2 regions of the Ureibacillus sp. FSL K6-2830 genome follow, and region 2 is predicted to be linked to the other one. Evidence: a T-box and tRNA genes for the amino acid it is inferred to sense, from the RefSeq annotation. Region 2 holds a T-box; the other holds one or more tRNA genes.

Region 1 (14,711 bases), 810 kb from region 2:
GGTCCCAAAGTAATCGTTAAGTGGAAAAGGATGTGGCGTTGCTTAGACAACCAGGATGTTGGCTTAGAAGCAGCCATCATTTAAAGAGTGCGTAATAGCTCACTGGTCGAGTGACGCTGCGCCGAAAATGTATCGGGGCTAAACGATTCACCGAAGCTGTGGATTCGTGCGTTGCACGAGTGGTAGGAGAGCGTTCTAAGTGCGTCGAAGTCAGACCGGAAGGACTGGTGGAGCGCTTAGAAGTGAGAATGCCGGTATGAGTAGCGAAAGATGGGTGAGAATCCCATCCACCGAATGACTAAGGTTTCCTGAGGAAGGCTCGTCCGCTCAGGGTTAGTCGGGACCTAAGTCGAGGCCGAAAGGCGTAGACGATGGACAACAGGTTGATATTCCTGTACCACCTCCCCGCCGTTTGAGTGATGGGGGGACGCAGGAGGATAGGGAATGCACGCCGTTGGTCGAGCGTGTCCAAGCAGCAAGGCGTGGAAGTAGGCAAATCCGCTTCCTAATACGCCGAGCTGTGATGGGGAGCGCGTTATGCGCGAAGTTCCTGATTTCACACTGCCAAGAAAAGCCTCTAGCGAGGCGGGAGGTGCCCGTACCGCAAACCGACACAGGTAGTCGAGGAGAGAATCCTAAGGTGAGCGAGAGAACTCTCGTTAAGGAACTCGGCAAAATGACCCCGTAACTTCGGGAGAAGGGGTGCTCATTGGGGTGCAAGCCCTGATGAGCCGCAGTGAATAGGCCCAGGCGACTGTTTAGCAAAAACACAGGTCTCTGCAAAACCGTAAGGTGAAGTATAGGGGCTGACGCCTGCCCGGTGCTGGAAGGTTAAGAGGAGGAGTTAGCGCAAGCGAAGCTCCGAATTGAAGCCCCAGTAAACGGCGGCCGTAACTATAACGGTCCTAAGGTAGCGAAATTCCTTGTCGGGTAAGTTCCGACCCGCACGAAAGGCGTAACGATCTGGGCACTGTCTCAACGAGAGACTCGGTGAAATTATAGTACCTGTGAAGATGCAGGTTACCCGCGACAGGACGGAAAGACCCCGTGGAGCTTTACTGTAACCTGATATTGAATTTCGGTGCAACTTGTACAGGATAGGTAGGAGCCGTAGAAGGGGGAGCGCCAGCTTCCCTGGAGGCGCCCTTGGGATACTACCCTGGTTGTACTGAAATTCTAACCCGCAAGCCTGATCGGCTTGGGAGACAGTGTCAGGTGGACAGTTTGACTGGGGCGGTCGCCTCCTAAAAGGTAACGGAGGCGCCCAAAGGTTCCCTCAGAATGGTTGGAAATCATTCGCAGAGTGTAAAGGCATAAGGGAGCTTGACTGCGAGACCTACAAGTCGAGCAGGGTCGAAAGACGGGCTTAGTGATCCGGTGGTTCCGCATGGAAGGGCCATCGCTCAACGGATAAAAGCTACCCCGGGGATAACAGGCTTATCTCCCCCAAGAGTCCACATCGACGGGGAGGTTTGGCACCTCGATGTCGGCTCATCGCATCCTGGGGCTGTAGTCGGTCCCAAGGGTTGGGCTGTTCGCCCATTAAAGCGGTACGCGAGCTGGGTTCAGAACGTCGTGAGACAGTTCGGTCCCTATCCGTCGTGGGCGTAGGAAATTTGAGAGGAGCTGTCCTTAGTACGAGAGGACCGGGATGGACACACCGCTGGTGTACCAGTTGTCTTGCCAAAGGCACCGCTGGGTAGCTATGTGTGGACGGGATAAGTGCTGAAAGCATCTAAGCATGAAGCCCCCCTCAAGATGAGATTTCCCATTGCATAAGCAAGTAAGATCCCTCAAAGACGATGAGGTAGATAGGTCCGAGGTGGAAGCACGGTGACGTGTGGAGCTGACGGATACTAATCGATCGAGGACTTAACCAATCATTTCAATGTCGTTATCCAGTTTTGAGAGAACAACCTCTCGTAATTAAAAAATATAAAAAATACTTGAAAAAAGTATAGAATATGATATAATAATACTTGTCTTTCGGTAAGGAATCAAGCCTAGTGGCGATAGCAAAGAGGTCACACCCGTTCCCATACCGAACACGGAAGTTAAGCTCTTTAGCGCCGATGGTAGTAGGGGGCTTCCCCTTGTGAGAGTAGGACGTTGCTAGGCTTATATAAAATCATTCCGAAGTAGCTCAGTGGTAGAGCAACCGGCTGTTAACCGGTTGGTCGTAGGTTCGAATCCTACCTTCGGAGCCATTCTTCTTGGAGAGTTGTCCGAGAGGCTGAAGGAGCACGATTGGAAATCGTGTAGACGGGGATAACCTGTCTCAAGGGTTCAAATCCCTTACTCTCCGCCATAATTAAGAGATTGGCCCCTTGGTCAAGTGGTTAAGACACCGCCCTTTCACGGCGGTAACACGGGTTCGAATCCCGTAGGGGTCACCAATTAGGAGGATTAGCTCAGCTGGGAGAGCACCTGCCTTACAAGCAGGGGGTCGGCGGTTCGATCCCGTCATCCTCCACCATAAAAAATAATTAACATTATCGCGGGGTAGAGCAGTCTGGTAGCTCGTCGGGCTCATAACCCGGAGGTCGCAGGTTCAAATCCTGTCCCCGCAACCAAAGTGGTCCCGTGGTGTAGCGGTTAACATGCCTGCCTGTCACGCAGGAGATCGCGGGTTCGAGTCCCGTCGGGACCGCCATAAAAAGTGGGTCGGTAGCTCAGTTGGTAGAGCATTTGACTGAAGATCAAAGTGTCGGCGGTTCGATTCCGTCCCGACCCACCATAAATATGCCGGTGTAGCTCAATTGGCAGAGCAACTGACTTGTAATCAGTAGGTTGAGGGTTCGATTCCTTTCGCCGGCACCATACTTTCCGGAGGGGTAGCGAAGTGGCTAAACGCGACGGACTGTAAATCCGTTCCCTTTGGGTTCGGCGGTTCGAATCCGCCCCCCTCCACCATTACAGGGGCATAGTTTAACGGTAGAATAGAGGTCTCCAAAACCTTTGGTGTGGGTTCGATTCCTACTGCCCCTGCCATTTTTAATTTTCATCAAGATATTTTGGCGACTGTGGCGAAGTGGTTAACGCATCGGATTGTGGATCCGACATACGTGGGTTCGATTCCCATCAGTCGCCCCATACATATTTTAATATGCCTGCTTTTGGCGGCTGTGGCGAAGTGGTTAACGCATCGGATTGTGGATCCGACATACGTGGGTTCGATTCCCATCAGCCGCCCCATAAAATAGAATATAAGTTGTTTATATAATATTATTGGGGTATAGCCAAGTGGTAAGGCAACGGATTTTGATTCCGTCATGCCCAGGTTCGAATCCTGGTACCCCAGCCATTCATGCGGAAGTAGTTCAGTGGTAGAACACCACCTTGCCAAGGTGGGGGTCGCGGGTTCGAACCCCGTCTTCCGCTCCAGTAATTTGGCGGCTTAGCCAAGCGGTAAGGCACGGGTCTGCAACACCCTTATCACCGGTTCGAATCCGGTAGCCGCCTCCAAAAAAATAAATATCGGTTTAACCGATTTATTTTTTTCTCTTTTTTATTATGCCGATGTGGCGGAATTGGCAGACGCGCACGACTCAAAATCGTGTTCCCAAAAGGAGTGTGGGTTCGACTCCCACCATCGGCATTAGGATTCAAGGAAACCTTATATCATCAAAGCCTTCAGTAATAATGGGTTCTTTGTCAAATGGTGTTGGTGAATAAATTTTAGTGACATTATTTGGTAATATGTAATCGGATGGCTTAGGGGAAATTCGAGGTTCCCCTAAGCTGTTTTTATTTTCGCTAAGTTTTGGGTAATGAATATTCGGTTTCTAAAGTGATAGAAGGATCGATAACCGAAAGAAATGCGTTTGATCACTTTGATTTTGTTATGAATTCCCTCTAAAATGCCGTTGTTATAATCGTACTTTAGCGTATTCTCGACGTAATTGATGTATTTGGGTTCTTTGTCAAATGGTGTTGGTGAATAAATTTTAGTGACATTATTTGGTAATATGTAATCGGATGGCTTAGGGGAAATTCGAGGTTCCCCTAAGCTGTTTTTATTTTCGCTAAGTTTTGGGTAATGAATATTCGGTTTCTAAAGTGATAGAAGGATCGATAACCGAAAGAAATGCGTTTAATCACTTTGATTTTGTTATTAATCCCCTCTAAAATGCCGTTGTTATAATCATATTTCAACGTATTCTCGACGTAATTGATGTATTTGTTGATTGTCTTGATGGCGGTTTTCATATAGCTGGAAACGCTGTTCTGTTTATTCGCCAAGGTTTTCTTCAAGAGCTCAAAGTCTTTGGTTTTGATGCAATGTCGAACGTATTGATATAACTCATAGGACGCTTTTAATTCAGAATCTAAATCAATGAGATAGTGGAGAATCTCCACCTCACACATATGCTTTTTAAAGCAACGATGATATGTATAGTTCTTATAATCAAGTTTTGTTTGATCTTTCAGAAGGAGCTTCCAGTATTTTTTCAATTTATTGTAATTCTTTTTATCCCGATTCATGACGTTGATGCGCGTTTTGTTTAAAGCTCTGCTAAATAGTTGGAGGATATGGAATTTGTCGAGTACGATTTCCGCTTTAGGGAAAACTTCTTGGATTAAGGAAATATAAGGGCTGTACATATCGATGACAATCGTTTTTACCGCATCTCTCGCCTTCTTGGAATACCGTAAGAAATACTCTTTGAGGACATGTAATCTCCGGTCCTCCACGATATCCACAATCTCCCCCGTTTCAGAGTCGCAGAAAATAAAGGACATCGCTCCAGCTGCGGATTTCACTGATTTAAACTCGTCAAAACACAAATGCTTTGGAAGGTAGTGAACATTTGGTTGATAGTAGCTATAAAAGCTGTCAATGACACGACTGACAGTGGCATGAGAAACATGATGTTTCATCGCAATATCTTTTCCTTGGGATAAACATGTTTACGAATTTATTGAGTTTGCCACGTTAGGTACGATTGCGGATCTAATGCCTCTTAAAGGAGAAAATCGTATTATTTGTAAACTTGGATTGCAGAAAATGAATTATACACCAACCCCTGTATTAAAAAAACTCTTTGAGATGTTACGAATTAAATATGTCGATAGTTCCACCATTAGCTTTCAAATTGGACCGATTTTTAACTCGTCGGGACGAATTGGTGATCCAAACCAAGCTGTCGATATCCTAGTCAACCCTTTATGTGCAAAAGCCGATCTTTATTCATTAATGACTTTAAATAAAAAGCGGCAACAAATGACAAAAGAACAATTCCGACGTATTGAGGAACAAATTATTCAAAACCAATGGTACAAACAAAATGTTATTGTTGTTTGCGATGATTTTCACAGCGGAATTATTGGTCTCATTGCCGCAAAAATAGCAAATAAATTCAAAAAGCCAGCGGTTGTGATTTCCTCGACAGGAGCCGGTTCTGCCAGAAGTGTAAATAGTACAGATTTCTCCATTATTAATGTGATTAAGAGAAATGCTCACATTTCCTAACCAAATACGGTGGTCATCGAGCCGCTGCTGGTTTTTCGATTCAACTCGATTTCGATCATATCCATGCTTTTAAAGAAGCGATTCAACTAGCAGCCTTAGACGAACCGCCACTAAATCCAAAATTAAAATATATTAGTACCATTCCCTTACATCAGTTCCCTATGCATATTTTTGATGACTTAAGCGCGTTAGAACCATTCGGAATGTCATTTCCAAAGCCGTTGTTTTACTGCTCACCGCTGGCAATCAAACAGTTTCAAACATTCGGTAAAAACAATGAACACTTAAAATTAACGACAAACAAAAAAGAAGCAATTGCTTTCTTTAAAGGGGGATACGTAACAAAACTCCAAGCATACCCATTGACCGAATTCTTATATACGCCTAACTGTCCAATAACAAAAGACTTTCTTATTCATGATCTTCGCTTAGCTAAATAACAAAGAAGCCTTGGCTTTTTTCAAGGCTCCTTTGCTTATTTTATTTCTTCTACCTTTAATGAACTTTGAACTACTGAAGTTATCTCTGCTGCACAAGACTGACAAATGTTTTTATTTTTAAATGAAACCAGCTTTTCATCCTGCTCACCACAAAAAACACAAAACGGTTGATGTTTACGGAGATATATTGTGGTACCATCGTAGCTAATTTCTAAAAGATCATCCACTCCAAGTTCTAACGTTCTAACCATTCAGCAGGAATAACGAATCTGCCAGCTTTATCAAATCCTCTAAGTACCCCTGTTGTTTTAGCCATTCATCATCCCCCCTGAGTATTAATTAGGCAATTTTATTTTGGTTATTAGTTCTGAAACTGACTTTATAAAACGTTCAATAACAGGTAATATGACTATTGTGATATCGTCAACTGAGTCATTTTCAAAATTAATATTTGAAAATCTTCTATACTGATGTAATCCCATTCTTCGATGGGCAGAATTTTTTATCCAGGAAAAACGGCCATCCTTTATTATCGATTCATTCTTTTGTTTTTCAATTACTACGGCATCTAACATCTTTGCTAACTGAGGAAGGTATGGAGCTATTATTTTTTGAAATTCTTTTCTTCTTCCTTCATCTCTAGGTTCTGGTTGATCAATGTCTAATACAAATCCCATTCTAATTCCATCTGGTACTTCAGATGAAAAATCAACGATAAACTGATCCTTTGTTGTATAGGGGATTAACAATCTATACCTCCCTTCCTTGCTTTTATCAAAAATCGCGTTAGGATAATGGACTTTTAAAGATTCTAATAAAGATTGTAAAATTAAAATGCGTTTTTCTCTTAATTCTGGTGAAATCAAACCCTTACTCACACCATTTCCCCCTTTAATCTTCTGATTTCTTTCTCTAATTTTTCAATTTTATGTTTTAAATCTTTCTCTTCCTGTTGGTATGCTTTTAATTCAGCTAATGTACCAAGATATTCAAAAAATAATTGAATTTCATGATCTTGAGGTTCAACAGAAAAAACTTTATGATAATAATGTTTTGCCTCAAGAATTGTCCAGTTCTGAAATTTAGGTGACATTGCTTTTAGAAGGCTTAAACCTGTTAGACTTTCATCATTTTTAATCTCTTCAGCACTTTTAGCAGGCTCTAAAAAATGCTCAATCATTTCTTTTTGAATGGCTTCTATATCAGCCAAAGTTAATTCCTGTTCACATTCAATTGGAGAGAGTTGCTTAATCCATTTATAAATCGTTACTTCTGAAACACCATATTCGCTAGAGAGTTGACTGACTGGAGTGCCTGAGCGATAAAGCTCAACTACTGTTTGTTTAAATTCTTGATTATACCGTTTTTGACTCATGATTCGGACACAACCTTTCGTTAGTTTAATATTAATGACTTAACCAAGTTGTGTCCATAAATCTATACTACATCTAGTAATGAAAATATCACTTCAATAGACAAACTAAATTATTTCATTGAAATATTAAAAAATTAACTGTGGGTTCAATCCCACAGTTTTTTTACTTTCTAAAATTCAAATTCCCATAATAATTATCAAAGAATGGAATAAAATTTTTTATCTTTACAGAATTACAAGAAATCAATAAGTTAAGCAAGCTTGTTATAAAAGACAAAAATGAAATGAGTTAATCAAAAAACAACATATCAAAATCTCCCGACAAATTCTTGATTAAAAAACTAACCACCATTAAACAAAACAGTATATAGAGTAACGTGAAAAGTAAATACGGTTCCTTTTTAAGATAGCTAAGGGCGTACTTTTCAACGTTTATTACGTACTCGTAATGACTTAGAATATTGTTTAGAGCAATCATTGAAAGAGATTCAAATTGGTAATATTGAAGATTTACGATAGTGACAAATTAATACAAAGAGGAGATCAATATGATTCAATATCAAGACAAACACCTCACCGTATTCGAAAGCCAACTTTATAAAACTACGTCCACTGTTATTCAAACTGAAGATTGTGTGATTGTCGTCGATCCATGTCTGCTTCCTTCTGAAGTGGATGAAATTCGTGAGCATGTAGTAAGCATGAAAGGAAACCGACCTGTTTATTTGATTATCACTCATTCCGATTGGGACCACATCGTGGGGGCTGGAGCATTTCCAGAAGCAATTGTTATTGCTAGCGAAGCCTTTCAGTTGAAAAATCCAAATGAGATTCTGGAACAAGTAAAGGCGTTTGATGATGAGTATTATATCGATCGAAAAACTCCGGTAGTTTATCCCAACGTGGATATTGTTGTGAAGAAAGACGGCGAGCAACTGAAAATCGGCAATACCACGCTCACTTTTTATGAAGCGAAGGGACATACGGATGATGGCATCTTTGCAATTGTTGAGCCTCTCGGGATTTGGATTGCAGGCGATTATTTATCCGATATAGAATTCCCATTTATTTATTCAAGTTCAACCGACTATATGAAAACATTAGAAAAAACGGAAGCGATTTTATCGGTTCACCGAATTAAATTCTTAATTACAGGGCATGGCCATGTTGCTCGCAGCACAGAAGAAATTCTAATAAGAAAACAGGATAGCCTTAAATATATTAATAACCTTAAACAAGTGATTCAGTCCAATGCAGAACATGAACATTTAGTTGATTCATATCGTTACAAAAGAAGTTTAAAGAAGTGCCATGAGGAAAATGTACGGTTCTTGTTGAATGAATAGGTGCTAGGTACAAAAAGTGCCTGGCACCTAATACAATTGATTTTCAATTTCTTTTGCGGCTTGTTGCATTTTTTGTATGAGTTCTGTTTCATTGTAATCCGTATATCGAATTACTGGAATGACTATGCTGATTGATGCAATGGATTCCTGTGCTGCATTTAAAATGGGAACAGATATGGACCATGCTCCGCGAACTCTTTCACCGTTGCTGATGCAATACCCTTGCTCACGAATTTGTTCCAATTGTTTCAGGAGCTGTTCCTTTGTTTTTACGGTATGTTCAGTAATCTTATCTAATTGAACATTATTTACATAATCCTTATAATTAGGCATAAATGCAAGCAGCGTTTTTGATGATGCTCCTGCGTAAAGTGGGGAAGTGTCACCTACTAGCATTTTTGTTGAAAGTGGATATGATGAATCAAAATTTAAAATGCATCTTCGTTCATAACCATCGATGATATTAAGTGAAAGACTTTCTTTTGTTTCTTCGTTTAAACGTTTTAAAATGGGTTCTGCTACAAGAATTAAGCTCGACTCTTGTTTCACTAAGTTTCCTAAATATAATAATGAGTGGCCGAGTTGATAACGCTTTGTTTGCTCATTTTTATGCAAAAATCCTTCAACAACGAAGGTAGAAACAATGCGTTGCAAACTGGAGATGGTTATTCCAGTTTTTTTGCTGAGTTCTGTTAAGGAAAGACTCGGTTCATCATTTGAGAATGCTTTTAATACTCGAATGGCTTTGTGCAGCGATGTAATTGTATAGTTTTTTTCATATGTTACTTTATCCAATTCTTACACCTACTTCATGCAGTTTTTTAGTTTAACACTTGTCCGGGAAACCTACTTCATTAAAGAGAAAATGCAAAATGAGTTCTTTTGCTATTCCACTATTATATAAGAATATTTAAGTTGTTTCATATTAACGAAAGTGTTTTATGACTGTTTAAAATTTATTGGTTGTTCCAAATACTTATCGGAATGTTCGCCAAGCAATGGAGGTGCAAGTTTATATTGGATATTTAAGCCCGAAAATTGCAATGGATTTTTAATGAATTTGACTTTGCCATATTGAGGATGTTCGAGTTCTCCAATTAAGTTGCGAGCTTTTACTTGAGGCTGCTCAAGAGCTTCAGCAATGGTATGCACTTTTCCACAAGGGATTTTATATTGATGTAATAAGAGAATCCATTCATCCCGTGTTTTAGTAAGCGTAATTTCAGATATCATTTGGCTAAGAATCGATTCATGTTTTTTGCGCAGGGAATTCGTTAAGAAACGTTCATCTTCCACCCATTCTTCGTGGCCAAGCATTTTACATAGTTTACGGAACTGGTCATTTGTACCTGCACAAATCATCAATGGACCATCTGCACAATTGAAAACTTGATATGGAGCGACATTATTATGAAGGTTGCCTAAACGTTTAGAAATGAAGCCGGCATTAATATAGGCACTTGCAACATTTGCAAGGCTGCTAATTTGCACATCAAGCAGGGAAAGATCGATAAATTGTCCTTCTCCAGTCATGTCACGCATGCGCAATGCTGATAATACGCCAATGACAACATATAGAGAAGTTAAAATATCGGCAATAGGCACCCCGACTTTTGTCGGCTCGCCATCCGGTTGCCCTGTAACGTCCATTAAACCGCTCATTGCTTGAATGACTGGATCGAATCCAGGCATATGTGCGAGAGGACCAGTTTGGCCGAATCCTGTTACTGCACAATGGATGAGGCGGGGATTGATTTTTTTTAGTTCTTCGTAATGAAGCCCCATCCGCTGCATATCGCCAGTTTTGAAGTTTTCTAATAAAACATCTGCATCTTTAATTAAGTTTTTTAATTGTTCTTTCCCTTCATCCGTTTTTAAATCAAGCGTGATGGAGAGTTTATTGCGGTTGGCACAAAGGTAGTAGGTGCTTTGTCCATTTATGAATGGACCCCAATCACGCATGCTGTCCATGCCTTTTGGATGCTCGATGCGGATGACTTCTGCACCTAAATCGCCTAAAATCATAGAGCCTGCTGGTGCAGCATAAACTCGGGATAAATCTATGACTTTTATATTTTGTAGAGGCTGTTGCATATTCAATTCTCCTCTCTAAATTTACTTTCCAGAGAATTTACGTACTGCATGTTTCCCTATACTTGATGAAGTTATATATCATTCGGCTTCTTTTTTCATTACTACATCTATATTGCACCCGAATAGTTGTCTTATTTATAAAAAGGTTTACGCTTATTGACTACTGCATCTACGCCTTCTTTAAAGTCATCAAGTTCTGTCACAATGGCCATTTGAGATGAAATGTAGTCAAGCGCTGAGCGTAAATCCATTTTTTGGCTTTGATAAACTGCCCGTTTAATAAAACGAATGGCTGTTTGCGGTCCATTTGCAAGCTTTTCTGCATACGAGCGGGTAAATTGTTCAAGTTCATTATCATCTACTACAAAGGTTACGAATCCCAATTCTTTTGCTTCCTCAGCTGTAAAAATCCTTGCGGTCCAAAACATATCCAATGCTTTGTCGATGCCAACAAGTTTCGGTAAATAATATGCACCACCATCTCCTGGCACAATGGCAACGTTTATATAGCTTTCCGATAACTTTGTTGAGACTGCAGCAATTCGAATGTCACACATTAATGCCATATCCAGTCCAGCTCCCATTGCAAAGCCGTGTATTTGTGCAATCACAGGTTTATCGATTTCTTCCAAAAGCAAAGGAATTCGTTGAATTTTCTTCCATAGTGAATTTTTACGTGCCAATCCGGTGGAAGAGATGTCCTCCTTGCTTTTGAAAAAACCTTCTCCAGCTTGCATGGCTTTCACATCGCCCCCAGCACAAAACGCTTTTCCGTTTCCTTTTACAATGACCACTCGTATCGAATCATCATCTCTTACTGTTTCCAGTGCTTTTATCCAATTGGCAATCATTTCTTCGCTAAAAGCGTTATAGCTTTCAGGACGATTTAATGTAATCGTAGCAATATGATTTTCTACTTCAAAAATTAAATCAGCCATAAAAAATCTCTCCTTTAAAATTCTTGTTCTATCTTTCTGCTAAGTTTCGTTATTAAAAAAATATCTGAGTCAAAAAATTTCAAAAGGTGAAAGGGGAAGGTGATACGGGATGTTTACTGATATCTTTCCAGTGAAACACTGGAGGAAAGTGCAGTAAAACGTCCCGAAAGCACGGCTTTTCTTAAATTTACTCAATTGAGAAATATTATTTTTTTACAACTGTTTGAGCTGTTTTTGTGAGATAAGCCCACAATTCAGCATCACGATTCAATAAATAGTCGGCAATATGTTCACTCCAAAAATCCGCATTTGTTCCTTCATCCCGCCAAGCCCATAAACGTCGAGTGTATTGGTGTAATGCATGTTCATGTGTCGTACCAATTGCAGCATGCAATTGATGGGAAACGGAAGCAACTGTTGAAATTGCGTCTTCAAAACGGATGCGCGCAAATGCAACTTCATGCAATAATTTTTGTGATTGAATAGCGGCACAAACGTTATTGAATGCAGCAATTGCAATGGCGGTTTCCCCAGCTAATTGTGCGATTTGGTATTGCACCAACTGGAAGCGGTGAATTGGGCGTCCAAATTGTTCCCGTTCTTTTGAATATTGGACAGATAACTCATTGATTTTTTCAATGGCCCCCGTCATTAAAGCGATTTTAAATGCAGTTTCGATTGTTTTGAAATAGAAAATTTGTTCATCCGATAAAACGGCTGAAGAGTGTGCTTGCGCATTATTCAATATGACTGTATCCCGTGGCTCGCTTGCCAAGTTAGTGCTTGGCTGTATCGTAGCATTAGCCAAATCGATTAGTGCAACATGCACCCCTTGATTGCTTTGTACAAGGGCTACTAGATATTTGGCATGTCTTGCCCAAGGAACGTTGTGCAATACACCATTAATTTGATTATTCTGAGAAATAAATCCATCTTGAAGGGAGTAAGTCGCAATTTTATCAACTACTGCCAGATTGCTGGTTTCAAGTATGAAGTTGGCAAATGCTGTTTCTGCAAAAGGAATGGGTGCAGCATATTTACCTGTTAAACGTACAAGATTTAGAAGGTCCTCTAAGTCTCCTCCAGCACCGCCATGTTCTTCTGAAAGGGCAACGGAGACCATACCGTTTTCTACAAATAATGTCCAAGTATCTTTTGACCAATCACCTTTTTCAAGCACATCCACTACGTCTTTTGTAACACGATCTTCCAACATGCGTTCCGCAACATCTAAAATCATCTCTTTCATTTCGCTCATTTCGCCACAACCCCTTTCGCCAACATACCGTATAGAATTTCTGTTGTACCACCGCGGATTGTAAAACCGGGTGAATGTAAAATGGACTGAGCCATATAGCGGTCAAATTTTCTCTCTGCATCCAGTTTTGGATAGGTTTCAACGAGCAGTCGTGCAACCTCAGGAACGCTTTGTTCAAACTTAGTACCGATTGCCTTTACTAAAGATGCAGGTATGGCAACGTTTTTTCCATCGCCGGATTCCAATAATTTTGCAACTCCAATGGATAAATTCCTCAGGCTCCATAAACGGGAAAGAAGTTTTGTTGCTTGTTTTAATCCTTCTTTATTGTCCTGAAGCTTTAATTCTTGAATCAATTCGTCTATTAGGAGATACGTACTTAAAATACGTTCCGGACCACTTCGCTCAAATGCAAGTTCTGCCAAGCCTTGCTCCCATCCATTTCCAATCTGGCCTACAACCATATTGTCTGGAACAAACACATTATCGAAAAATACTTCGTTGAAATGATGTTCACCTGTTAAAAATTTAATCGGAACTATTGATACTCCTTCTGCATGTAAATCGATAATCAGTTGGCTCAATCCTGCATGTTTGTTTTTTCCATCAAATGGACTTGTGCGTACAAGAGTCACCATGTAATGACATACGTGGGCGTTGCTTGTCCAAATTTTCTGACCGTTCACAATCCAACCACCCTCTACCTTTTCTGCCCGTGTACGAACCGAAGCCAAATCCGAACCACTGTTTGGTTCACTTAAACCAATGGCAAAGTAGCATTCCCCTCGGGCGATTTTTGGCAGGAAAAATTGCCTTTGTTCTTCTGTACCGTAACGAAGTAGCAATGGCCCCGTTTGACGATCCGCAAACCAATGGGCTGCAACAGGTGCTCCACTTGCTAAAAACTCTTCCGTTAAAATATAGCGATCAATAGTGCTCCTCTCCTGACCTCCATATTTTTTTGGCCACGTCATGCCAATCCAGCCCTGTTCACCGATGAGTTTTGAGAATGAAGGATCGACACCGCTCAACCAGGAATCGCATTTTGGGGTAAAGGTTCCTTTTTTAACATGCTCTTGCAGGAATTTGCGGACTTCTAAACGAAACGTTTCTTGTTCCTGCGTAAATTGTACTGTTGGCAATCGAAACATGACATCATCCTCCTTATTTTACCGTATTACGGTAATCGTTATCGTATTACAAATATAATCATAGTTTTTTAAGGTGTCAATAAAAAATATAAAAAATTCTAACAATTTTGTTATTTTTTCTCTTTCATGTAGATAAATAATTTTATAGGGAAAAATTAAATGGGGATTAAAAAATGGGGGGAACACAATGCAAATGCAAGTAAAATTGGAAAATAGATTAATGAAAACTCTGCGATTAGATCAAATTCAAAGTTTGGAAATCTTGCAAATGTCCAGTTTGGAGTTGGAACAATATTTAATTGAAAAAGCAAATGAGAACCCATTGCTTACTTTAGATAGTGAAAATAATAGTTTTCAGAAGCTCTTGGAAACCTCTTATATCAAAGAAAAAATGTCTCCATCCTTTTCGAGCGAAGAAAATCATTGGGATTTTATTGAGCGCAGCGCAAGAGTTCAAGAGAATTTTGAACAATTTTTTATTGAGCAAATTCCACTAGCGGTTCCTCTAAGTGATTTGGATGTAAAAATATTAAAATTTTTAATTTGTTCTTTAGATGACCGTTTATTTTTAGATGTTGAATTAGCTGAAGTAGCTGAAAAATTTCATACGACTTCAGCTCATGTTGAAGAGATCAT
Region 2 (14,711 bases):
ATCCATTACAGTTTAATTCCTGAATTTGTATTTTTATTATAAACAATGTAAAATACGATTAGTTTATTAGTTCGTATTGTTTTTTATTAAATTAGTAAAGGAAGTTTGTTAAGATGAATCAGCGAAGGCTTGCTTATATTATTGTGTCCATGGTGACAGTAGCAGTTATTTCCACATTGATGTTAAACAATATGTTTGATGAGGTACCGAAAAATCATAAAATTTTAATTATCATTAGTGCCACCTTGTTTTCAGGTCTTTTTGCCCGCGGGTTATTCCCTGCTGATCATCCTGATGAAATCGATTCTAAACATACAGATAATAAAAAGAATGGTAATTAAGCCCTCCTAATTTGAAAGGGCTTTTTTCATTTCTGTTTACAGAATACCATATTATTTAATAGTATCTAAAGATTTTTTTGACTATAAAATGAAAATTGTGGAAAAGATATGAAACGGACAAAAGAATAAAATCAATGATCAATCACGCAAGGTTTTTGAAACTATTAATCAAATCATTCGTACATGTATCTAACAAGAATTTCAATAACCTTAAAGGGGGTTAACTAATATATGGAAGAAAAATGGGCTAAAGTGATTATTCACGCAAGTGCTTTTTTTGCACCAGTTCTAGTACCAATTTTATTTTTCTTAATAAGCAGTGAAGAAAGTGTTAAACGAATATCGATTCAAGCATTGCTCTTCCAGTTTGTTATGTGGGTATTAATCGGTATTTCTGTCGTACTAAGTTTTCTTTTAATCGGTATTCCATTCTTAATTATCTTTGGAATTATGACATTTGTTGTACCAATTATCGGTATTTTCAATGCGCTGCGAGAAACACCTTGGAATTACCCAATTGTTGGCCGTTGGGTATAAAATAATTTCTCGTAAATGTAAAACTCCCGAGTATTCTTCATCTTAGATGAATATATTGATAAAAAATCGGCAAAGCGTACTTTCATACGTATTGTCGATTTTTTTACAATAAAAATGGTCAAGGGTTTATCGTTGCAAATATGGAAAAAAGGAAATATAATAAAGTCAAAGATAGTCAAAGTCAAAAAGAGCGAGGTGAAGTTGTAATCATAATGAAAAATATTTCAGATTTAATTGAAGGGTATTTAAAACAAGTTATCGAATTAGGTGGTAAAGGGCATATTGAAATTAAACGCAGCGAATTAGCTGATATGTTCCAATGCGTCCCCTCGCAAATTAATTACGTTATTAATACCCGATTCACCGTGGAACGAGGCTACCTTGTTGAAAGCAAACGTGGTGGCGGTGGATATATAAGAATTTTTCGTGTGAAACCAAGTTCAAAAATTGAGCTGATTGAAAATATCATTAAACAAATTGAAAAAGGTGCCACGCAAAACATGGCTGAAGATATTATATATAGGCTGCTGGACGAAGGCGTTATAACCTACAGAGAGGCAACGTTAATGCTCGCTGCCATCGACCGGAATACGTTAAAGTTACAACTCCCAGCTCGTGATGAATTGAGGGCCGCTATTTTAACATCGATGTTACTAACTTTAAAATATGAAAAATAAAGAGGTGGTGGGTCATGATTTGTGATCACTGTAAACAACGGAAAGCAACCGTCACAGTTACACAAATAATAAATGGCCATAAAAGTGAGAAGCATTATTGTGAAGTATGTGCAGCACAATTTCATCCATTCAACCTAGACTTTCATAAAGAAGAACAAATCCCAATCCATCAATTGTTATCTAATTGGTTTGGGATGCCTGTTTGGAAAAATGAAACACAAGAAAGAGCTGTTCAACCATCCATCCAGACAAATGCATGTCCAGCTTGCGGATTTACTTTTCGTAAATTTTTAAATGAAGGTAAATTGGGTTGCCCACAATGCTATGAAACCTTTGGCGAAAAACTTCCGCAAGTACTTGCAAAAATACAAGCGGGAACCAAACATACTGGAAAAAGACCTGGACAAAAAGTGGATAACAACCGAATTATTAAAAAACAAATTGAACATGCACGTGAACAGCTGCAATTAGCTATACAAGATGAACGTTTTGAAGATGCGGCGAAATTCAGAGATGAAATTAAAGCATTGGAACGCAAGCTTGAGATGGGAGGTGTTGATACACCATGAACCTTGAATATTTCTTAAAAGCGGAAGCACCGAGTTGGATGGGTGTTGACGGTGAAGAAAATGACATTGTCATTTCCACCCGGATTCGATTAGCGAGAAACTTGGATGGTTTCCGTTTCCCATTAATATTTACTGATGAAGAAGCGAAAACGGTTGATCAAATGGTTACGCAAGCTTTTTCCCAATTGAATAACGGAAATCACCATTTCTCTCATTTCACAATTCAAGAAATGCCCGTATTACAACGTCAAGTATTAGTTGAAAAACATCTCATTAGCCCGATGCTTGCCAATAGAGAAAAATTCGCTTCGGTTATCATTTCAAAAGATGAAGCCATTAGTGTGATGGTAAATGAAGAAGACCACTTGAGAATCCAATGTTTATCCCCTGGACTTCAACTAATAGAAACTTATGAAATGGCTAATAAATTAGATTGTCAGCTTGAAAAACTTTTACCGATTGCCTTCAATAACCAATTCGGCTATTTAACGAGTTGCCCTACAAATGTAGGAACTGGTTTAAGAGCATCTGTGATGATGCATTTACCAGGACTTTCGATGATGAAGCAAATGAAAGTATTAACACAAATGCTAGTTCGTTTTGGCATGGTCGTGAGAGGTATATACGGTGAGGGTAGTGAAAATCTAGGGAACATGTATCAAATTTCAAATCAAGTAACCCTCGGTAAAGCAGAAGATGAAATAATTGATGATTTACAAACTGTCGTGATGCAAATCATTGAACAAGAACGAAACGCAAGACAAACTCTATTAAAACAATCCCAAGTTGCTTTGGAGGACCGTATTCACCGTGCCTTTGGTACTTTGAAACATGCGCGGATTATGACAAGTGAAGAAGCGGCAACATGTTTATCTAATGTTCGCTTAGGCATAGATTTAGGCATAATTAAAAATGTTTCAAAACATGTATTAAATGAATGCACAATACTGATTCAACCAGGATTCGTACAACAATACGCAGGCACAACTTTGGAACCAGGAGAGCGAGATGTATTCCGAGCAAAATTAATACGAGAAAAATTAAACGATGGAAATTCGAAATTAAAGGAAAAAGGAGAGGAAAAACATGATGTTTAATCGTTTTACTCAACGAGCTCAAAAAGTGTTACAGTTGGCGCAAGAAGAAGCCATTCGTTGGAAGCATGAATCCATCGGAACTGAACATATCTTGCTCGGGCTAATTCGCGAAGGTGGAGGCATTGCTGCAAAAGCTTTAGAAGCGATTGATGTAAGCCCAGAGATGATTGAACGAGGTATCGAGGAACTAGTTGGAAAAGGTACGAAGGATGTTGGACCAATCGTTCACTATACACCAAGAGCTAAGAAAGTTATTGAACTATCCGTTGATGAATCTCGAAAACTGGGTCATGCTTACATCGGAACAGAACACATTTTACTTGCATTAATTCGTGAAGGTGAGGGTGTTGCAGCTCGAGTGCTTGCGAACGCTGGGGTAAGCTTAAATAAAGCACGTCAACAAGTTTTATTGCTTCTCGGTAACAACGATGTTTCTCAAAATTCCAATCCAACTCAAACAGTAAGTACTCCAACACTTGATAGCCTGGCTCGAGATTTAACTGCAATTGCCCGTGAAGGTTCCCTTGACCCTGTAATTGGACGTAGCAAAGAAATTACACGAGTTATTGAAGTGTTATCTCGCCGCACGAAAAATAACCCGGTATTAATTGGTGAACCTGGTGTAGGTAAAACAGCGATTGCTGAGGGACTTGCTCAACAAATCGTTAATAATGAAGTACCGGAAACATTGCGCGATAAGCGTGTAATGACGCTTGATATGGGTACTGTTGTAGCAGGTACAAAATATCGTGGTGAATTTGAAGATCGTCTGAAAAAAGTAATGGATGAAATTCGCCAAGCGGGTAACGTCATTTTATTCATTGATGAACTTCATACATTGATTGGTGCTGGTGGTGCAGAAGGTGCGATTGACGCTTCGAACATTTTAAAACCGGCATTAGCTCGCGGTGAATTGCAATGTATCGGTGCAACTACGCTAGATGAATATCGTAAATACATTGAAAAAGATGCAGCTTTAGAACGTAGATTCCAACCGATTCAAGTCGATGAACCAACTGTGGAAGAAACAATTCAAATTATTCAAGGTCTTCGCGATCGTTACGAGGCGCATCACCGAGTAAAAATTACCGACGAAGCAATTGAAGCTGCTGCAAAATTATCTGACCGTTACATTTCAGACCGCTTCCTGCCAGATAAAGCCATTGACTTGATTGATGAAGCCGGATCTAAAGTGCGTTTGCGCTCATTTACAGTGCCACCAAATTTAAAAGCGCTTGAAGAAAAATTAGAACATGTGCGTAATGAGAAAAATGCAGCAGTTTCAAGTCAAGAATTTGAAAAAGCAGCAGCACTACGCGACACAGAGCAAAAAATTAAAGAAGAACTAGAACAAACGAAAAAATTATGGAAAGAAAAGCAAGGTAAAGAAGAATCAAAAGTAACAGTAGAAGATATCGCAGAAGTGGTATCCATGTGGACTGGAATACCAGTGAATAAACTGGCTCAAGAAGAGTCTGAAAAACTGTTGAACTTAGAAGAAGAATTGCATAAGCGCGTTGTCGGACAACATGAAGCGGTTGAGGCGATTTCTAGAGCTATCCGCCGTGCTCGCGCAGGATTGAAGGATCCGAAACGCCCGATTGGTTCATTTATCTTCTTAGGACCAACTGGGGTTGGTAAAACGGAACTTGCTAGAGCTTTAGCAGAAGTAATGTTTGGCGATGAAGATGCAATGATTCGTATCGATATGTCCGAATATATGGAGAAACACTCTACTTCTCGCCTAGTGGGTTCACCTCCTGGATATGTAGGATTTGAAGAAGGTGGGCAATTAACGGAAAAAGTCCGCCGCAAACCATATTCAGTGGTACTTTTAGATGAAATTGAAAAAGCGCATCCAGACGTATTCAATATCTTATTACAAGTGCTTGACGACGGTCGTTTAACAGATTCAAAAGGCCGCACAGTAGATTTCCGCAATACGGTTGTCATTATGACATCCAATATTGGTGCAGAAGCATTAAAGTATCAAAAGAATGTAGGATTCGGTGTGGGTGGAAGAGATAATAAATATAAAGACATGAAGAGCACGATGCTTGAAGAATTGAAAAAAGCATTCCGCCCAGAGTTCTTAAACCGTATTGATGAAACAATCGTATTCCAGCCGTTGGATAAAGAAGAATTGAAACAAATTGTATTATTGATGGCAAAATCTTTAATCAAACGCTTAAAAGAACAAAACATTGAACTAGAACTAACAGATGCAGCTTTAGAGAAAATTGCTGAAGAAGGGTACGATCCACAATACGGTGCACGACCAATTCGAAGAGCTTTACAGAAAAATGTGGAAGACCGTTTATCAGAAGAGTTATTAAAAGGCACAGTTTCAACGAACAGTACAGTTGTATTTGACTATGTGGATGGCGAATTTGTCGTAAAACAAAAAGATGTTGTTGAAAGTGTATAATTTTTGATTAGTCGAGCTGTACCAAAAGACACTGTATGCTGTCTTTTTGGTACAGCTTATTTTTTTTATATTAACAGGTACATCTCCATTTAAGGAGCATCCGCACAAGTTTGGATGTTATGTGCACGAGTAGAGGTAGTATTTGCACAAGTTTGGATGTTATGTGCACGAGTAGAGGTAGTATTTGCACGAGTTTGGATGTTATGTGCACAAGTTTGGTGGTTAAATGCACAAGCAGAGGGGATATCTGCACAAGTGAAGGATTCATACGCACGAGCAAGTAGCTTTTCTTTCGTAGAGTGTAACTACACAAACAAGTGCTTGTGCTAAAACCGATATATTCAATAAATAGACCTACCTAGTCTAACGAAATTTTCTAGTACATCAATGAATCTAATCTAGCACCTTTGTTATAATAGCTATACCAAAAAAATTTGCAGGAGGACCTAATGGCAAAAAAGAAAACAAAGTTTTGCTGTCAATCATGTGGCTATGAATCTCCTAAATGGTTGGGGAGATGCCCTGGTTGTGGTGAGTGGAATACCTTTGTAGAAGAAATAGAAGTGATGACGAAATCTCGTGGAGTGTTTCAGCATTCGGAAGCTATAAGTCAGAAGGCCGTACCAATTATCAGCATCGAAACGCAAGAAGAACAAAGAGTCCAAACAAGCATGGTGGAACTAAATCGTGTGCTTGGAGGTGGCATAGTACCAGGTTCACTTGTTTTGATTGGGGGAGATCCTGGTATAGGGAAATCAACGCTACTTATGCAACTTTCCGCTGAATTATCCAATAATGGACATCGGGTGCTTTACATTTCAGGAGAAGAATCGTTGAAACAAACAAGATTACGCGCAACAAGAATCGGTGTCCAATCAAATGAATTATTTATTTATGCTGAAACTGATTTAGAACTCATTCGTCATAGTATTGAAGAGGTTCAACCGAAGTTTATCATTGTTGACTCCATTCAAACAGTGCATCATCCAGAAGTGACGAGTGCTCCTGGGAGCGTATCGCAAGTTAGAGAATGTACTTCAGAATTGATGAGAATAGCGAAGACGAAAGGAATTGCAACATTTCTTGTAGGACATGTTACAAAGGAAGGGCAAATTGCAGGGCCTAGAATATTAGAACATATGGTAGACACCGTACTATATTTTGAAGGTGAAAGACATCATACGTATCGAATATTAAGAAGCCATAAAAATCGCTTCGGATCAACTAATGAAATTGCTATTTTTGAAATGATTCATTCGGGTTTAAAAGAAGTGTTAAATCCGTCTGAATTATTTTTAGAAGAACGTTCACATGGGGCAGCTGGTTCGACGGTCGTTGCTTCCATGGAAGGTACAAGACCTATACTTGTCGAGATTCAATCATTAGTTACACCAACTAGTTTCAATTATCCAAAAAGAATGGCTACCGGTGTTGATCAAAATAGAGTTCAATTATTGATGGCTGTTTTGGAAAAAAGAATGGGTATGCTGTTGCAAGCGCAAGATGCATATATTAAGGTGGCAGGAGGCGTAAAGCTGGACGAACCTGCGATTGATCTCGCCGTTCTTACCTCCATAGTCTCCAGCTTTAGAAATCAGCCTGTTCAAGTTACAGATGTTTATATCGGTGAAGTAGGACTTACCGGAGAAGTAAGACGGGTATCCCGCATCGAACAAAGAGTTCATGAAGCTGCAAAACTTGGATTTAAACGAGCCATTATCCCTGCTTCTAATTTAGGAGGTTGGGAATACCCAAAAGACATTGAAGTAATTGGGGTGCAAACCATTAACGAAGCATTAAGAGTTTGTTTTGGTAATTGATGAAAAGGGATGTCCATACCAATATTTATAATGTATGGGCATTTTTCCTTTTGAAATTGGGAAAAATAATTTTATATTCTGGACGAAAAGGGAAAAAAGTACAAATTATGTATTTCGTAGTTGTTTCAAATCGCAAACGATTCATGAACGATGTATAATTAATAGTAAGATAATATATCAAAAAAAGGAGGTGGCTGTATGTTAAAAAGAGTAATTCAATTTGCTTTTCTTTTTATTGGGGGAGCACTAGGTTTCGTTTTTTTACCGCCATTATACGAAATTATAAATTTGTCATCTAATCCGTTGTTAAATAATCCATATACATCAGTCGCATTAGGAGCGTTGTTATTATTTCTTCTATCGTTTTCTTTATCAGATTATTGTGTAAAATTCATCAACTGGATGGAAGAGGTACTTTTTAAAATTCCAGCTGCAGATCTACTATTTGGTACTCTTGGGTTAATTGTCGGTTTAATTGTAGCATATTTTGTTGGGTTTGCGATTGAACGAATCAATATACCGGTAATTACTGATTTTTTACCAATAATCTTATCTATTACACTCGGATATTTAGGATTTAGAGTCGGATTTAAAAAGAGGGAAGAATTATCACAAATATTTACCAAATCCGGTGTAGGATCAAAAAAGAAAGTTGGAGATTCTGGGCAAGTTGTTTCACAAGAAAAAACGCTATATAAATTGTTAGATACGAGCGTCATAATAGATGGTCGAATTGCGGATATCGCAACAACAGGATTTATAGAAGGTGTTTTAGTGGTGCCGCAGTTCGTATTAACCGAATTACAACATATTGCGGATTCCAGTGATACATTGAAGCGTACCCGTGGACGAAGAGGGTTAGATATGTTGAAAAAATTACAAGACGGAAAAACGGTAAATGTCATCATTTCTGAAGAAGATTTTGATGATGTTCAAGAAGTAGATTTAAAATTAGTACGATTAGCGAAAAAAATGGGAGCAAAAATTTTAACAAATGATTTTAACTTAAACAAAGTATGTGATCTTCATCATGTACAAGTATTGAATATTAATGAGCTTGCGAACGCAGTAAAACCGGTTGTTATACCAGGAGAGGATATGCAAGTCGTTGTCATCAAAGATGGAAAAGAACAAAATCAAGGTGTTGCTTATTTAGATGATGGAACGATGATAGTTGTAGAAGGTGGTCGTAGTTACATTGGGCAATCTATTACAGTCACCGTTACAAGCGTACTGCAAACATCCGCTGGTCGCATGATTTTTGCTAAACCAAAAGACGAACAAGTTGCATAACCGTTGAAAAGTAAGAGTAGGAGTTGAGCACGTGGATTACGAAGTAGTATTGCCAGCAGCCGGTAGCGGAAAACGGATGGGAGCGGGAAAAAACAAATTATTTTTATCTTTAGCGAATAAACCGATCCTCATTCACACCCTCGAAATTTTTCAAAAGGATAGAAACTGTACGGGAATATATTTAGCGGTAAAACCAGAAGAAAGGGACTATATTCAACATTTATTAAAAGATTATAAAATTACAAAGGTAAAGGGTTTACCAAATGGAGGGAAAGAACGTCAACATTCTGTTCATTCATGTTTAAAAGTAATGAATGATGTGGAGATTGTTCTCGTCCATGATGCTGCAAGACCGTTTATATCCCAACAAGTCATTGACCGTTTAGTGGAAACCGCATATGAAAAAGGGGCTGCGATAGCAGGAGTTCGAGCGAAGGATACGATGAAAAAAGTACAAGATGGTATTATTGTTGAAACGGTAGATCGGGAAAACCTATGGTCAATCCAAACGCCGCAAGCATTTCGTTACGAACTGTTACGGCATGCGGAGGATGTAGCGGAAAAAGAAGGATTTTTAGGAACGGACGAAGCGATGCTAGTGGAGCGCCTCGGTTATGAAATCCATATTGTTGAAAGCAATTATGAAAATATTAAAATGACGACGAAAGAAGATTTATTATTTGGTGAAGCCATCTTAAAAAACCGCCAGATGCAGAAAGAAGGTACCTCACAAATCTTTTAGATTGGTGAGGTCTTTTCTTGTTTCCATACATAATAATTGGGTTAAATGCATGCTTACAATCCATACAAATGGGAAATATGTTAATATATGAAGTGGCAAATTGGAATCTGATTTTACAGTAAAGGATGGTGAACGCTGCATATAAGGCTGAACAGTCTTTCATCATGCAGCTACAATATGTTTCGTGTTGGACAAGGATTTGATGTGCATGCGTTTCAAGAAGGGCGGCCACTTATTATCGGAGGCATAGAGATACCTCATACGAAAGGCCTTGTTGGTCATTCCGATGCGGATGTGTTATTACATGCAATTACAGATGCGGCCCTTGGAGCAATTGGAGAAGGAGATATCGGACGTCATTTTCCAGATACAGATCCAAAATATAAAGATGCAGATTCAGCGAAATTATTGGAGTATATATGGAAAATAGTAAATGATAAAGGGTATATTCTTGGGAATGTTGATTGTACAATTATGGCTCAAAAGCCTAAAATGGCTCCATATATTGAGCAAATGCGAAATCGCATAGCAGAACTTTTGGATGCGAACCCGTCTCAAGTAAACGTCAAAGCAACTACAACGGAAAAATTAGGCTTTGTTGGCCGAGAAGAAGGTATAGCAGCATTAGCAACAATATTGTTAATAAAAAAGCAATAGTTCTCAAATGTTGAAAGAAGATGAATTCGTTCCAGAAAGTTAAAATTTCTTCCCTCTCATTAACTTTTCAATGTGAAGACAGAGTGGTAAAATGTACAAAAGTTAAGGGAAGCATTGGAAATGGCAATATTCTAGTAGTGGCCAAATTAAAAATGAAGGTTTTTATCTGGTAAACTTAGGAGGAAAATTATGACAAAACAAGTTCGTGTTCGGTATGCGCCAAGTCCTACCGGTCATTTACATATTGGTGGAGCGCGTACTGCGTTATTTAATTATTTGTTTGCAAAACATTACAACGGAACATTTGTTGTTCGCATTGAAGATACGGATACGGAGCGCAATGTCGAGGGTGGAGAAGCGTCACAGCTTGATAATCTGCGCTGGCTTGGAATAATTCCAGATGAATCTGTAGATATTGGCGGACCTTATGCGCCATATCGCCAAACGGAAAGACTAGATATATATAAGAAACATGCGGAAGAGCTATTAGAACGAGGTCTAGCTTATAAATGTTTCTGCACACCTGAAGAATTGGAAGCTTCAAGAGAAGCCCAAAGAGCAAAAGGCATTCCTGCTCCAACTTACGAAGGCAAATGCCGCCATTTAACGAAAGAGGAAATCGCTGAAAAAGAAGCGCAGGGAATTCCTTATACAATCCGTTTTAAAGTTCCAGAAAATGTAACATACAAATTTAATGATTTAGTGCGCGGAGAAGTTACTTTTGAATCGAAAGATATCGGCGATTGGGTTATCGTGAAGGCGAATGGAATTCCTACTTATAACTTTGCGGTTGTTTTAGATGACCATTATATGGAAATTACGCATGTATTCCGCGGAGAAGAACACTTATCAAATACACCGAAACAAATGATGATTTTTGATGCTTTCGATTGGGAATACCCTGAGTTCGGCCATTTAACAATCATTGTGAACGAAAATCATAAGAAGTTATCAAAACGTGATGAATCCATTATCCAGTTCGTTTCTCAATATAAAGAGCTTGGATATTTACCAGAAGCGATGTTCAACTTCTTTGCATTGCTTGGTTGGTCTCCGGAAGGGGAAGAAGAAATCTTTACAAAAGAACAATTGATTGAAATTTTTGATGAGAAGCGTTTATCAAAATCACCGTCAATGTTTGACCGGAATAAATTAACATGGATGAACAACCAATACATTAAAAAATTGTCATTGGATGAAGTAGTAGACTTAGCACTTCCTCACTTGCAAAAAGCCGGTTTACTTCCTTTAGAATTGACTAGTGAACAAAAACAATGGGCAACAAAATTGATTGCGTTATACCATAATCAAATGAGTTATGGTGCAGAAATTGTTGAATTATCTAGCTTGTTCTTTAAAGATGAAATTGAATATGATGAAGCTGCCCAAGAAGTACTAGCTTTAGAACATATTAAAGAATTGGCTGCATCATTTAAACAGCAATTAGAGGCTTCGGAAGCTTTTGATGCTTCGTCAATTAAAGCGGCAATTAAAGCAGTACAAAAAGAAACTGGATATAAAGGGAAAAACTTATTTATGCCAATTCGAGTGATGACAACAGGCCAAACTCATGGTCCGGAATTGGCGGATGCAATCGAATTAGTGGGCAAAGAAAAAGTTTTAGCCCGATTAGAAAAATTCACAAATTAATATTTTTTAGATGAACGGTTTTTGAGCCTTGGATATAATGATATAAAAGTGAAAGCGTTGAAAAGGAGAAGTACGTAAAATATGTTTGAAAGAGAGGGTCACCACAGGCTGAAAGTGACCTAAACCTCTATTTTACGGAAATGCACCTTTGAGCACTTTGCTGAAATGGAGTAGGCAAGTCGGCTAGTCACCGTTAAAGACCTCGAGCGGAAAGCTTCATGCTTTCAACCAGAGTGGAACCGCGCGAATTGGCGTCTCTGTCATAGTGATATGATGGAGGCGTTTTTTATTCAGCTAATTTTTATTGGCTACCTGTAGAGAAATGGTGGTAATTTAGTTATAGAAGGATATATTTGTTCGGAGAAAATTGGCTAAAGGAGAGAATGACATGGCAATTCAAATTTACAATACGTTAACAAGAAGAAAAGAACCATTTGTTCCTCTTGAAGAGGGAAAAGTAAAAATGTACGTATGCGGACCAACTGTTTATAACTACATTCATATAGGCAATGCACGTCCTGCCATTGTCTATGATACCGTAAGAAGATATTTGCAATATAAAGGGTTTGATGTGAAGTATGTATCAAACTTCACCGATGTGGACGACAAAATTATTAAGGCAGCTAACGAGTTAGGAGAAGAAGTTTCTGAACTGACAGAGCGTTTTATAAAAGCTTATTTTGAGGATATCACTGCACTTGGATGCAAAAAAGCGGATGTTCATCCGAGAGTGACAGAACATATGGATGATATTATTGAATTTATTAAAGTATTAATCAATAAAGGGTATGCTTATGAATCTCAAGGGGATGTATATTTCCGCACACGCAAGTTTGAAGGTTATGGAAAACTAAGTCATCAGTCAATTGATGATTTAAAAGTAGGCGCACGTATCGAAGCGGGTGAAAAGAAAGAAGACCCACTAGACTTTGCTCTTTGGAAAGCTGCAAAACCAGGTGAAATTCACTGGAGTAGCCCTTGGGGTGAAGGACGACCTGGATGGCATATTGAATGCTCCGTAATGGCAAGAGCTCATCTAGGTGACACAATTGACATTCATGCTGGAGGTCAAGATTTAACGTTCCCGCACCACGAAAATGAAATTGCTCAGTCTGAAAGCTATACCGGAAAACTTTTTGCCCGTTACTGGATGCATAATGGGTATATTAATATTGATAACGAAAAAATGTCAAAATCTCTTGGGAATTTCGTATTAGTCCACGATATTATCCAGAAAATTGATCCGCAAGTATTAAGATTTTTCATGCTTTCTGTACATTATCGTCATCCAATCAATTTCTCAGAAGAATTGATTGAATCCGCTCGAAGTGGATTGGAGCGCTTGCGCACAGCTTATTCGAATCTTCAACATCGACTAAAATCTACGACGAACCTTGCAGAAAATAGTGAATTGTATTTAGAAAAAATCGATGAGTTGAAAAAACAATTCGAGAAGGAAATGGATGATGATTTCAATACAGCTAACGGTATTTCTGTTTTATTTGAACTAGCTCGCACGTCAAATACGTATGTAAACGAAACAAATACGGATGAAAAAGTGCTAAAAGCATTTATTGAAACATTTGAAGTTCTTAGTGGTGTTTTAGGAATTAAATTAGCTGTTGAGATGGAAATTTTAGATGAAGAGATTGAAAAGTTAATTGAAGAGCGTAATATTGCACGAAAAAATCGTGATTTCAAGAGAGCGGATGAAATTCGTGACCAATTATTAAGTATGGACATAATTTTAGAAGATACACGACAAGGTACTCGCTGGAAACGAGGTTCATAAGATGGCACAACTAGTTGATATTAAGCAATTAAACGCACTTGCATTAGCATATATGGGGGATGCCGTTTTAGAGGTGCGCGTTAGGGAACATTTATTGTTAAGCGGTCGAACGAAACCGAATACGCTGCACCATGAGGCGACAAAATATGTCTCTGCTAAAGCTCAATCAATGATTGTGCATCGCATGATAGAAGAACAGTATTTAACGGAAGAAGAGTTAGCAATTTATAGACGTGGGCGCAATGCAAAGTCTGGTACTGTTCCGAAAAATACGGATGTTCAAACTTATCGGAATAGTTCCGGATTTGAAGCAGTTCTCGGCAGTCTTTATTTAACAAAACAGTATGAACGTATGAATAAAATAATTGATTATGCAATACAAATCGTTGAAGAAGCGAAAGGAGCGTCATAACATGAGCGAAAGTGGAGAAATGATTGCTGGTAAAAACCCGGTATTAGAAGCCCTTCGTTCAGGCCGAGAAATGAACAAAATATGGATTAGTGAAGGTGTGAAAAAATCGGGAATTAAGGAAGTGCTGGATTTAGCCCGCGAACGAGGAGTATTTGTACAGTTTGTGCCAAAGAAAAAAATCGATCAACTTTCAAGCGCCAACCATCAAGGTATCGTTGCTTCTGTCGCTGCTTATAAGTATGCGGAACTCGATGAATTATTTGATGTGGCCAAAGCAAGAGGCGAAGATCCATTTTTCATCATTTTAGATGAACTAGAAGACCCTCATAATCTTGGCTCGATTATGCGAACTGCAGATGCGATTGGCGTTCATGGTATAATCATACCAAAGAGACGTTCTGTTGGACTTACAGCAACGGTAGCGAAAGCTTCTACAGGAGCTATTGAGCATGTTCCTGTTTGCAGAGTGAACAATTTAGTGCAAACAGTAGATGAGTTAAAAGAAAGAGGCGTCTGGATTGCTGGAACAGATGCAAAAGGTAGCACCGACTATCGAAAAATGGATGCTACCTTGCCGCTAGCTATCATTATTGGAAGTGAAGGGAAAGGAATGAGTAGACTACTGAAGGAGAAATGTGACTTTCTCTACCATTTGCCAATGGTTGGGCATGTTAATTCATTGAATGCGTCTGTTGC

The links. The T-box of region 2 lies ahead of cysS (cysteine--tRNA ligase). A T-box ahead of a tRNA ligase gene usually reads a tRNA of that ligase, here a tRNA-Cys.
Region 1: it encodes a tRNA-Cys, which carries the amino acid that the T-box ahead of cysS (cysteine--tRNA ligase) is inferred to sense. The anticodon was not compared.

What each region holds. Positions count from the first base shown of each region.
Region 1 covers NZ_JBBOQR010000001.1:2,288,026-2,302,736, forward strand. Annotated here, with positions in the region: rRNA gene NSU17_RS11225 (23S ribosomal RNA) at 1-1,880, shown strand, start outside; rRNA gene rrf (5S ribosomal RNA) at 2,003-2,118, shown strand; tRNA gene NSU17_RS11235 (tRNA-Asn) at 2,133-2,207, shown strand; tRNA gene NSU17_RS11240 (tRNA-Ser) at 2,216-2,308, shown strand; tRNA gene NSU17_RS11245 (tRNA-Glu) at 2,322-2,396, shown strand; tRNA gene NSU17_RS11250 (tRNA-Val) at 2,401-2,476, shown strand; tRNA gene NSU17_RS11255 (tRNA-Met) at 2,497-2,573, shown strand; tRNA gene NSU17_RS11260 (tRNA-Asp) at 2,578-2,653, shown strand; tRNA gene NSU17_RS11265 (tRNA-Phe) at 2,662-2,737, shown strand; tRNA gene NSU17_RS11270 (tRNA-Thr) at 2,745-2,820, shown strand; tRNA gene NSU17_RS11275 (tRNA-Tyr) at 2,829-2,913, shown strand; tRNA gene NSU17_RS11280 (tRNA-Trp) at 2,918-2,991, shown strand; tRNA gene NSU17_RS11285 (tRNA-His) at 3,018-3,093, shown strand; tRNA gene NSU17_RS11290 (tRNA-His) at 3,120-3,195, shown strand; tRNA gene NSU17_RS11295 (tRNA-Gln) at 3,230-3,304, shown strand; tRNA gene NSU17_RS11300 (tRNA-Gly) at 3,310-3,384, shown strand; tRNA gene NSU17_RS11305 (tRNA-Cys) at 3,392-3,465, shown strand; tRNA gene NSU17_RS11310 (tRNA-Leu) at 3,516-3,598, shown strand; partial or broken gene NSU17_RS11315 (transposase) at 3,737-3,901, opposite strand; gene NSU17_RS11320 (ISL3 family transposase) at 4,006-4,881, opposite strand; gene NSU17_RS11325 (DHHA1 domain-containing protein) at 5,009-5,473, shown strand; gene NSU17_RS11330 (hypothetical protein) at 5,635-5,913, shown strand; gene NSU17_RS11335 (hypothetical protein) at 6,249-6,791, opposite strand; partial or broken gene NSU17_RS11340 (transposase) at 7,088-7,288, opposite strand; gene NSU17_RS11345 (MBL fold metallo-hydrolase) at 7,837-8,634, shown strand; gene NSU17_RS11350 (IclR family transcriptional regulator) at 8,662-9,429, opposite strand; gene NSU17_RS11355 (CaiB/BaiF CoA transferase family protein) at 9,574-10,728, opposite strand; gene NSU17_RS11360 (enoyl-CoA hydratase/isomerase family protein) at 10,860-11,666, opposite strand; gene NSU17_RS11365 (acyl-CoA dehydrogenase family protein) at 11,872-12,924, opposite strand; gene NSU17_RS11370 (acyl-CoA dehydrogenase family protein) at 12,921-14,075, opposite strand; gene rpoN (RNA polymerase factor sigma-54) at 14,263-14,711, shown strand, end outside.
Region 2 covers NZ_JBBOQR010000001.1:1,476,380-1,491,090, reverse strand. Annotated here, with positions in the region: gene NSU17_RS07390 (hypothetical protein) at 114-341, shown strand; gene NSU17_RS07385 (DUF4870 domain-containing protein) at 573-878, shown strand; gene NSU17_RS07380 (CtsR family transcriptional regulator) at 1,091-1,555, shown strand; gene NSU17_RS07375 (UvrB/UvrC motif-containing protein) at 1,570-2,124, shown strand; gene NSU17_RS07370 (protein arginine kinase) at 2,121-3,221, shown strand; gene NSU17_RS07365 (ATP-dependent Clp protease ATP-binding subunit) at 3,211-5,649, shown strand; gene radA (DNA repair protein RadA) at 6,099-7,469, shown strand; gene NSU17_RS07355 (PIN/TRAM domain-containing protein) at 7,668-8,762, shown strand; gene ispD (2-C-methyl-D-erythritol 4-phosphate cytidylyltransferase) at 8,794-9,504, shown strand; gene ispF (2-C-methyl-D-erythritol 2,4-cyclodiphosphate synthase) at 9,682-10,161, shown strand; gene gltX (glutamate--tRNA ligase) at 10,351-11,811, shown strand; T-box leader at 11,860-12,073, shown strand; gene cysS (cysteine--tRNA ligase) at 12,200-13,603, shown strand; gene NSU17_RS07330 (Mini-ribonuclease 3) at 13,605-14,015, shown strand; gene rlmB (23S rRNA (guanosine(2251)-2'-O)-methyltransferase RlmB) at 14,017-14,711, shown strand, end outside.